One region of the Pseudoalteromonas sp. SR41-1 genome, then DNA from elsewhere that is predicted to be linked to it. Evidence: predicted binding sites of a transcription regulator. Region 1 holds the regulator's gene; each other region holds the start of a gene.
What was found. Region 1 encodes sigma-54, which starts transcription at its own class of promoters, with help from an activator protein. Its sites were predicted from a motif close to GTTGGCACGNNNNTNGNNT; they were not measured.

Region 1 (3,461 bases):
GGTTTACTGGAATATTATCTACGCAATAATAACCTAAATCTTCTACAACGCGCAAAGCAACCGACTTTCCAGAACCAGAACGGCCGCTTATGATAATTAACTCCATTTAACACCCTTTATAAAACTATGATTGATCGACAATAACTTGGTAAAGCTCAGTATCAGATTTTGCACTGCGTAACTGTTTACAAAAATCTTTGTTGTTTAGTTTATCAGCAATGGTTGCTAGAGTCTTTAAGTGCTGCTGGTTATCGCCATCTGGTACGATGAGTGCGACAAAAATATCAACAGGGCGATTATCGATTGCATCAAAGTTTATTGGAGTTTCGCTAACGAGCACTAAAGCCAAAGGCTCTTCTGCACCGCTCATTCTTCCATGAGGAATAGCAATGCCACGTCCTATACCTGTACTACCTAATTTCTCTCTGCTCATTAAAGCATTAAGAATATCTTGTTGCGGTAAATACGGAAGTTTGTCGTGAGCAAGTTCGCTAATGAACTCTAAAATTCTTTTTTTGCTATTAAAAAGGACCGCAGCTTTGCTGCAGTCCTGGCATATAAGTGAACTTAATTTCATCATATTAGTGTCGAGCAAGCTTCTCTTTGTGTTTGATTACTTGGCGATCGAGCTTGTCGATCAACGAGTCAATAGCGGCATACATATCTTGATGTTCTGTAGAGGCAAATAGCTCAGCACCGCTTACGTGTATTGTGGCTTCTGCTTTTTGATTTAATTTTTCTACATCGAGAATGACATGAACATTGTTAATATGATCAGAGTGTCTTTCAAGCTTCGCAAATTTAGTATTAATATAGTCTCTTAGTGAATCGGTTAATTCTACGTGACGACCAGTTAAGTTTAGTTGCATAAGCATTACCCTCTTAGTTTAGCGTCTTAAATCAGACTTTTACGCTGATTTGACGGTGGAATAGCAAGAGATTCGCGGTATTTTGCGATTGTACGTCTCGCTACTTTAATTCCTTGCTCAGCCAATATATCCGCTATTTTGCTATCACTCAATGGTTTTGCTGAGTTTTCTGCTGCGATTAATTTTCGGATAAGCGCACGTATTGCTGTAGATGAACATTCACCACCGTTTTCAGTACTTACATGGCTTGAGAAAAAATATTTAAGCTCAAATATACCACGGGGTGTATGCATGTACTTTTGAGTAGTTACGCGAGAAATTGTCGATTCGTGCATTTCTACCATTTCAGCAACATCATTTAAAACCATTGGTTTCATGGCTTCAGGGCCATGTTCAAAAAAGCCTTGTTGTTGCTTAACAATACAATTAGTAACTTTTAATAGCGTGTCGTTTCTACTTTCTAAGCTTTTAATAAACCATTTAGCTTCTTGTAAATGTGAGCGAATAAACTGGCTGTCGCCACTTGATTTTACAGTGCGAGACATTGCTGCGTATTGGCTATTGACACGAATTTTAGGCATGCTATCTGGGTTTAATTCGACAACCCAGCGGCCTTTAATTTTTTTAACTGACACATCAGGAATAACATACTCAGATTCTTCCCTTACAATAGTATCTGCAGGTTTTGGGTTGAGAGTATGTATTAGTGTAATTACTTCTTTAAGCTCTTCTTCTTTGAGCTTCGTTTTTTTCATTAATGTACGATAGTCGCGAGCTGCTAATAGATCAATATGCTCGGTTAAAATCATTTTCGTTTCATTAATATAAGGTGTTTCTTTATCAAATTGATTAAGCTGAATACACAAACACTCTTGTAAACTACGTGCAGCAATACCAACAGGATCAAACAGTTGGATGCGTTTTAATACCGCTTCAATTTCATCAAGTTCGACTTCGTTATCATCTTCGTTTTCTTGATTAAAGCTTTCTAAAATCTCTTCGCAGCTTAGTGTTAAAATACCTGAATCATCGACAGCTTCTACAATAGCAATAGCAATAGCTTCGTCTGTAGGGCTAAATGGCGTTAGTTGTAATTGCCACATTAAATACTCATGGAGCGTTTCAGTAGAGGCGCCTTGGTATATTGATTCGTCTTCAGGCATTGGACCTGATGAGGCTGCAGGAGCGGCACTCATGTACTCATCCCAACTGACATCCATAGCCATGTCGTCACTTAGCGTGTCTTTTGCAAGTGCTTCACCAGTATCTTGTTCGTATTCGCTCGGAGCATCATCAGCAGATGCGCTAACAGTTATGTCATCGGTATCAGCTTTTTGCTCGTTTTTACCAGCAGCGTCTTCGGAATAGTCTGCCTCTTCAACCTCTAATAGTGGATTACTGTCGAGAGCTTCTTGTATTTCTTGCTGGAGATCCAATGTACTGAGTTGCAACAAACGAATAGCTTGTTGCAACTGTGGAGTCATTGTAAGTTGCTGGCCCATGCGCAGCTGTAGTGATTGCCTCATGTATCTCTAACAATCCTTTTATGTTGTTATAATTAATACTAGCAGATGCTTAAAGACATGGCGTAAATGTTACAGCCTAAATTGCTCGCCTAAGTAAACATCGCGTACTGTTTTATCATTTAATACGTGTTCTGGAGTACCTGATGCAATCAGCTCCCCATGAGAAACAATGTAGGCTTTTTCACAAACATCAAGGGTCTCTCTTACGTTATGGTCGGTAATTAATACACCAATCCCACGATTTTTAAGATGTTCTATTATTTTCTTTATATCTAATACCGAAATAGGGTCAACACCGGCAAACGGTTCATCCAGTAATATAAATTTAGGATCTGCTGCCAGCGCTCGTGCTATTTCTACACGACGACGTTCTCCCCCCGATAATGCCATACCTTGGCTATCACGAATGTGTTGTATGCTAAATTCATCTAATAAGTTATTGAGCGTGTCTTCTCTGGCTTGTTTATTTAGTTCTTTGCGCGTTTCTAAAATGGCCATTAAGTTTTGATAAACAGTCAGCTTTCTAAAAATCGATGACTCTTGTGGTAAGTAGCCTATGCCTAATCTAGCACGACTATGCATAGGTAAAAGAGTAATATCGTTATCATCAATAGATATTTTACCTTTGTCGCTAGGAACAAGCCCTACAATCATATAAAAAGTCGTTGTTTTACCAGCACCGTTAGGGCCAAGTAAGCCAACTATACTGCCAGCTTGTACTTCAAGGCCGACGTTTTTTACAACTTCACGACCTTTATAGCTTTTTGCTAATAGTTCTGCTTTTAATGTGCTCATGGTTGACCTTTATCGCCTTTTTTACTTTTTTTAGTTTCGATCGGTACTAAAATTGTGTGAACGCGGTCAGTTGAGTTTTCATCTTTTTCGGCACTGATGAGCTGCTGCTCTATGTCGTAGGTAATGCTTTTAGCATTTATTTTTTGTCCGGCTTGCGATACTTGTGCATTACCAACAAGCGTTAAAAAACGCTTAGATACATCATAACGTACTTCGTCAGCACTGGCGCTCATAGTCGTGCCGTCTGATTGCTTTTCTTCAAAGTGCGCAG
Region 2 (3,461 bases), on a different contig from region 1:
TGCTATACTCCCAATGCTAGGTGTTGGTGGTATGCAGTTGTACCGCGCTGAAATACCAGGGCCTGTAAAAGATTCTAAAATGACCCCGCGAATTGCCGATACTGCAAAGCACCTTTGGTATATTTATGTGTCGTTGACTATTACTTGTATGCTGGCTTATTGGGCTGCGGGAATGGAGTGGTTTGATGCTATATGCCATGCATTCTCAACGGTGGCAATAGGTGGTTTTTCTACTTACGACGCCTCCATGGGGCACTTTGACAGCCCTGTAATTAACTTTATTTGTGTGTTCTTTTTAATTATTGCCGCTGTTAACTTCTCCCTGCATTACGCCGCAGTGGCGAGCCGAAATATACAAGTTTATATTAGAGACCCAGAGTTTAAGGTGTTTTTGTGTATTCAATTAGCGCTGGTGGTTATTTGTTTTACCGTACTTTCCTCTAACGAAATATTTGCTAATGGCGATGAAACCCTCGATCAGGCGTTATTTCAAGCTGTTTCAATGAGTACAACAGCAGGCTTTGCTACTGATAACTTTTCAACATGGCCTTTGTTTTTACCTATTTTACTTATATTTTCGAGCTTTATTGGTGGCTGTGCAGGCTCTACCGGTGGTGGTATGAAAGTAGTGCGCGTATTTTTACTTTATTTGCAGGGCGTGCGTGAGCTCAATCGTTTAGTGCACCCACGGGCTATATATTCAATCAAGCTGGGTCGTAAGGCGTTGCCAGACAAAGTAGTAGAAGCCGTGTGGGGATTTTTCTCTGCATATGCGCTTGTATTTATTATTATCATGTTAGCGCTTATGGGCACGGGTATGGATAACATAACTGCGTTCTCAGCCACTGCGGCTTGTTTAAATAACTTAGGGCCTGGCTTAGGAGATGTAGCGTCGCATTATGGTGCTATAACCGATGGTGCTAAATGGTTGCTTACTATTGCAATGGTGTTTGGTCGCCTAGAAATATTTACTTTATTAGTGTTATTTACGCCTACATTTTGGCGTGGATAAACGAGCGGCTTAAGTTTTAAATTACAAAATATTGGAAAAAGGGATATGCCAACAAATTTAGAAAAGCTAAAGCATATAGGTGTAGGCAGTTTAGTTGACCTAGAAATATTAACACCTACAAGCAGTAAGCGTGTTAAAACTGAATTAGTTGGTTTACTCGATAAACAGTTTATTATTTTAAATTATCCCAATGCTAAGCGTTTACCTGCAGCGAGTGACTATTTACGTGATGGTGTAATGGTTGTTGTAAGAGCACTGATTGAAGGCAGTGGCGGGCAAGTTATTGCGTTTCGCCAGCAAATTATGTCAGTAGCCTCTCATCCCGCTAAACTCGTCTTTATTAATTTTCCTAAGCAAGTGCAGCTATTTGCGCTACGCTCGCAAACACGCATACCTACCTTGTTACCTGCAAAGCTAAAACTAAGTGACGATAGAGTGCTTGAAGGCCTTATTAAGGACATTTCACTCACTGGTGTAATGTTTGATATTAGAGGCGATCAGCAAGCTGAAGGTATTAAAGATATGCAATGCACTGTCGTACTCAATAGTAGTGATAAAGATTTTGAAGGTGAAATTTGCAGTGTTAAAGAGCATGTCGCAGGTGTGCACTGCGGAATTAAGCTACTAGCAAGCGAGGATGAAATGAAAACCTTTATGAAAGAGCATTTTATAGACCCATCTGCGCTTGAGCCCACCGTTGACTAAATCGTTTTTCGCTTATTTGCAACAAAATGTCGTTTTACGTGAGTATTTATAAAGTGTTTTTTTGTTTTTATATAATTAAAAATATTATTCAGATAAAACAATGTTTTACGTATTTTTTGTTATGGCTTGTTTTTTGTTGTTATAGCTACTTCGTTAAAATTAACCTTAATTATTTTTTAAAATCCCTCCTTTTATAGCTCTACATTTTAAAATGTATCTTTTTATATAAACATAACTAGTTGTTTTTAATGACTTTAGTTTTTCACCTCTAAAGCGTGTTGCGAAAAGGCAACAGTAATGACTCTGAAAATTCCTACTTATTGTACGTATTCTTTTTAACTTCTTGAAATTTAATGGCTTTTCAATGTTGGCATTTAAGTTGTAATAGTCAGGGTGTACTGAACGAAATCGTGATTCAAAGTGAAACACTTAATCGCACACACATAAATTTGAAGGATACATATTATGAAAAGCATTAATAAAACTTTAGCACTTATCGCTATTGCATCTTCTTCAGCCGCTTTTGCAGCAACAGATTTTGACACACTTGATGTAGACGGCAGTGGCACAATTAGCCAAGCAGAAGCATCAGTAGACGCAAAATTAATGAGCATGTTTTCTGAGCTTGATACTGACCAAAATGGTGAGTTATCAAAAGAAGAATTTTCAGAAGCTTAATTAAAAAGTATTTATCCTGAGTGGCCAAAGACAACCTAAGTAGGCAAGGGAGCTTACGAAAGAGGATAACAAGGAAGTGAAAAATTACGTTTTAAGTTAAACGAAGCAATTTTTTTGATAGAACATTGAAGGATTAAGTTATGAAACATTTAAATAAAGCATTAGCACTTATAGTACTAGCATCTTCTTCAGCTGCATTTGCAGCATCAGATTTTGACAGCCTTGATATTGATGGTAGCGGCACAATTAGCCCAAGCGAAGCGGCAGTCGATACCGATTTAATGGCTGAATTTATTGAGCTAGACACAGATGGTAGCGGCGAGCTTTCTAAAGAAGAGTTCTCTAATTACTAATTAAACATTTTTCACAGTCAGGGATCTTTGAAAAGGACTTCCCATATTACTAGGAATATTATTATGAAAACATTCAATACAACACTTGCAGTTATCGTTTTAGCATCTTCATCAGCAGCATATGCTGCAGTAGATTTTGCCTCTTTTGATGCAGATGGCGACGGTGCGATTTCAATGGAAGAAGCGAAGGTTAACCCTCAACTTGTGAAGATTTTTGATGATTTAGATACTGATGGAAATGGTGAAATCTCTAAAGAAGAGTTTTCAAAGGTACAGTAATCAATATTCGAAGATACTCCACTAAAGCCGCCTTAGTCAGCGGCTTTTTTGTATTTTAAATTAACTAATTAGCGTAACTAGTTAAAGGAATATAGCACTTACTTGGAATAGTTTTTCTACAACGGTAATATGTTTTTTGTCGATTAAAAACATAATGACATGATCGCCCGACATAATAATTGTATCATCGTGAGCTATCAGTACATCGTCATTACGTACTATTGCGCCAATAGTTGTACCCGCTGGAAGTTTTATGTCGGCAATCGCGCGACCAACAACTTTAGATGTGCTTTCATCACCATGAGCAACCGCTTCTATGGCTTCTGCCGCACCTTTACGCAGTGAATACACATTAACAATATCACCACGGCGTACGTGCGTTAATAACGCTGATATTGTTGCTTGTTGTGGCGATATGGCAATGTCTATTTCGC
Region 3 (3,461 bases), on a different contig from region 1:
AACTGTATAAAACTTCATAGCGTTTCTACATATTCCCCACAGCTTTTTACGCTAATATTTTATGTTCTCTTATAAAGTTACCTTACTGGTATTTAGTTTATAAGGAAGAGTATGAAACCATTAATTATAGGGGCGATAGCATTAAGCCTCAGTGCTTGTTCTGCGGTAACCATTCAGCCACGGGCAACAGCAAAAATAACGAGCCAAGCTAATTACGAAGATAGCCGCCCATTTTATTTATGGGGATTAGTGGGTGAGCAGCGGGTAGACGTAAAACAAATATGTTCAAATACACCGGTTATTCAAATGCAGTCACAGCAAACGTTTAGTGATGGAGCGCTGAGTTTAATTACGCTTGGAATATACTCGCCTCATACCATTAAAGTGTGGTGCCAAGAGCAAGTACTAGGGGAGGCATTATGAGCATCAAGCTATTTGCAGCCGGTTGCACACTGATTATTTTAACGGGGTGTACAAATATTTACTTTGATAACGGTATGCAGAGCAAAGTAAGCAATAAGACGCTAAAAAGTTCACAGTGGCATCATAATTTTGCACTTGCGTTGTACGAGGGATCAGAGCCGTTAGATTTAACAAAACATTGCCCACAAGGGGAGTGGCAAAGCGTTCATACGTATAAATCGTTTACTAATGGTTTAGCTGAGGTGGTTGTGAATCAAATTGGCCCAGCTTGGTACCCTAAAACAGTAGAAGTACAATGTAATAAGGTACCATTTAAAGCAAAACAGCTATAAAACTAGAAAAGGGCCAAAAGGCCCTTCGTGTCGCAGCAAGTAACACATTCTTTCTTATAAATTAAAGTCTACAGAATAAGCAACGTAAGCTTTAATATCTGAGTCATCCATATCTGTATCAGATAAACCAAAAGTGAAACCATCTTTCGAAATTGATACACCGTAATCTAAGATATTATCATCGCCAATAAAGTCACCAGAGTAGTGGCCTAAGTGAAGTGCCATTTCAGTGCCGTTACTGCCAACAGCAAAACCGTAGTCAGCTGTCAGGTAAAGTGAATCACCAAAGTCTGTACCATCACCACTTGCAGCTGATGTTGCAAGTACTGAAGCACCAAATGTAAAGCCTTCAACACTGATGCTACCGTAAATTTCAGAGAAATCTGCGTCAGCTTCAGAAGCTGCATCTGGGTAAGCGTAATAAATATAGCCAACATCATAGCTAACGCTTTCGTTAATGTCGCCACCAAAGCCTGCATATAAATCAAGCTCATATGTCATTTCATCTGCCCACGATGCATTTGAAGCCCAAGTACCTGTATAAAAGCCCGATTCATTGGCGTAATCAATACCGCCTGAAATAGCTGCATCGCCCCCAGTTTGCTCTTGACCACGCCATAAGTAGTTTGATGTTGCCGCTGCATTAGCTGTTACTTCAGCATGTACGGCTGTTGATGTTAAAGATGTTGCGCCCATTAATGCTATAGCACTTATAGCGATGGTTTTTTTTAGTTTTAGCATGTCCATTTCCCGTTATATGATTTTTGCTCGCCAAGGTTTTTATTATGTATTCGGAACCTTTAGGCTGACGGCTTTTTATTGTTTAACTAACGGGATAATTGCACTGTATGTGCCAGCTTCATTATTTTTTATTAAAAATTATTTTTATACATTAAAAACATGGGCTTGTATTTTATAGATTGAGATGAGAGATGGTATGTAGGAAGATGTTGCGCACACTGCTGGTGCATAAATTAACCTAGCCGCACCATAAAAGTACGGCTAAATTAGAAGTTTTTAGCCAAATATAGTGCGCATAAGGCTAATTGTTTCGTTTACACTACGACCTTTTTGAACTTCACTCACAATTGAATCGCGCTTACTGCGAATGTGCTCAGGAATATCGTCAGCAGCAAGTGCGCGGTCTACTAAAATTTCTGCAGACTCTTTACCTCTACGCTGAGTTTTACCTGTCGTAGTTGTAGTTCGTTTAGGCTTACTTAACAGTTTGATGTAGTTAGAGTTATCTGGTGTTTTAGCATCAGCATAGTGAAAGAAACATGGGATTAGTGCTTTAATAGCAACTAATTGTTCTTCTAACTCATTACTAGGTTTAGCCATTTTGTACCATGACATAGCTTGAATACCTTTTACAATATCTTGCCAGTAACGCTCAAAATCACTATTTTTTAGTTTAGAAACACCAAGGGCACCGCATAATGCATCTAATCGATTGTTTGTGATCGGAGTAAATATATCAGGGCGACGCATTGCAAGTAGTCGTGTTGCAGGCGCAAGTGTTGGTTTTTCATTATTGTCGGTGAATATTTTTGAATAAGCAGCAACAAATTGTTGATATTCGTATTGAGTAATGTCACCTTCAAGTGGAATATTTACTAGTGCATCGTCAAAGGCACCTGGTAAATCGCCAAGCATTTGATGAAAACTCTTCGCACTTTTTGTTGATGCAAACCATTCAACGTCAAAGTTGTATGTGCTTGGATCAAGTGATGCCATGTGCTTACCGCTAAACGCAAGTAAATCTTCAGGAATCATATCTTTAAGAGATTGTTCACGAATGCTTTTAATGTAATCTACTAAGCGAAGCTGTTCATCAAGAGCAATAACGTCTTTGTGTTGTTCTACAAATACACTTACTACAGGCCACGGAGCAATACGTAAAGTTTTAACCTGTAAAAAGCTGATAGCTGAAATAAGCTGATCGTGTAGCTTCTTAAGTACTGGTAATTGCTGCGGCTCTAGTAAGTCGTAGTTCATACGATCTCTGCTTGCACTTAGCAATTCGTAACACCAAGGTAAAAAATCATCAGGGTGGTTTTCTACTTTCACGGCCATAAGGTTAAGGCTTAATTCTGAAGATTGCTTCAGAATGTTCTGATAGATTTGATTTTCTTGTTCGCCTAGCGTCATTTTTGACGGTGAAATTAGCAGTTTTTTCATGCCTTGTAGAATCTCCGGTTTAGATATATATTTTTTTGCTGGTCTATTTTAGCGCAATTACGCTAATAACAACAGCGCTGTCCTCCATACGTTGTAATTGAAGTAGCTAAATCGGTGTTTTTGCTAATAGAATGAGACTAACGCTTTAACATGTATCAATCATTTTTATCTAGTACAAAGAGACTTTCAACTGAGGTATTAAAATGCTTTGCTATTTTTAGAGCAATTATTACCGAAGGGGTAAACCGGTTTGTTTCTACGGTACTTATTGTTTTGCGCGACACGTTAATAGCATCAGCAAGTTCTTGTTGTGAAAGCCCAGCTTCTTTTCGGTACTTTGCTATGTTATTTTGCATTTCCTCTCCTAATCACGATTTTGCCAAAGTAATGAAGCGCCGTATATTAAACTCATTACAGCAAGGTAAAATGTAGCCATCATGCTGTGAGAAACTTCTAAAGCAAGAGTATCGGAGAGTAAGTACACGCCACCCAAACTAAAAAGTAAGCCAAGCATGACATGTTTAT

Region 2: a site for sigma-54 is predicted at 2,084-2,102, ahead of H5118_RS18230 (EF-hand domain-containing protein). Genes of this name have one in related genera too.
Region 3: a site for sigma-54 is predicted at 1,595-1,613, ahead of H5118_RS17195 (TorF family putative porin). Genes of this name have one in related genera too.

The regions. Positions count from the first base shown of each region.
Region 1 is NZ_JACJEK010000002.1:18,631-22,091, forward strand. Features, by position in the region: gene rapZ (RNase adapter RapZ) at 1-106, opposite strand, end outside; gene ptsN (PTS IIA-like nitrogen regulatory protein PtsN) at 125-577, opposite strand; gene hpf (ribosome hibernation promoting factor) at 582-869, opposite strand; gene H5118_RS01555 (RNA polymerase factor sigma-54) at 896-2,395, opposite strand; gene lptB (LPS export ABC transporter ATP-binding protein) at 2,465-3,190, opposite strand; gene lptA (lipopolysaccharide transport periplasmic protein LptA) at 3,187-3,461, opposite strand, start outside.
Region 2 is NZ_JACJEK010000025.1:9,183-12,643, reverse strand. Features, by position in the region: gene H5118_RS18240 (TrkH family potassium uptake protein) at 1-1,012, shown strand, start outside; gene H5118_RS18235 (flagellar brake protein) at 1,058-1,717, shown strand; gene H5118_RS18230 (EF-hand domain-containing protein) at 2,183-2,395, shown strand; gene H5118_RS18225 (calmodulin) at 2,536-2,748, shown strand; gene H5118_RS18220 (EF-hand domain-containing protein) at 2,812-3,027, shown strand; gene trkA (Trk system potassium transporter TrkA) at 3,109-3,461, opposite strand, start outside.
Region 3 is NZ_JACJEK010000022.1:11,984-15,444, reverse strand. Features, by position in the region: gene H5118_RS17205 (Bor family protein) at 112-423, shown strand; gene H5118_RS17200 (Bor/Iss family lipoprotein) at 420-755, shown strand; gene H5118_RS17195 (TorF family putative porin) at 810-1,496, opposite strand; gene H5118_RS17190 (hypothetical protein) at 1,773-2,936, opposite strand; gene H5118_RS17185 (helix-turn-helix transcriptional regulator) at 3,092-3,292, opposite strand; gene H5118_RS17180 (hypothetical protein) at 3,301-3,461, opposite strand, start outside.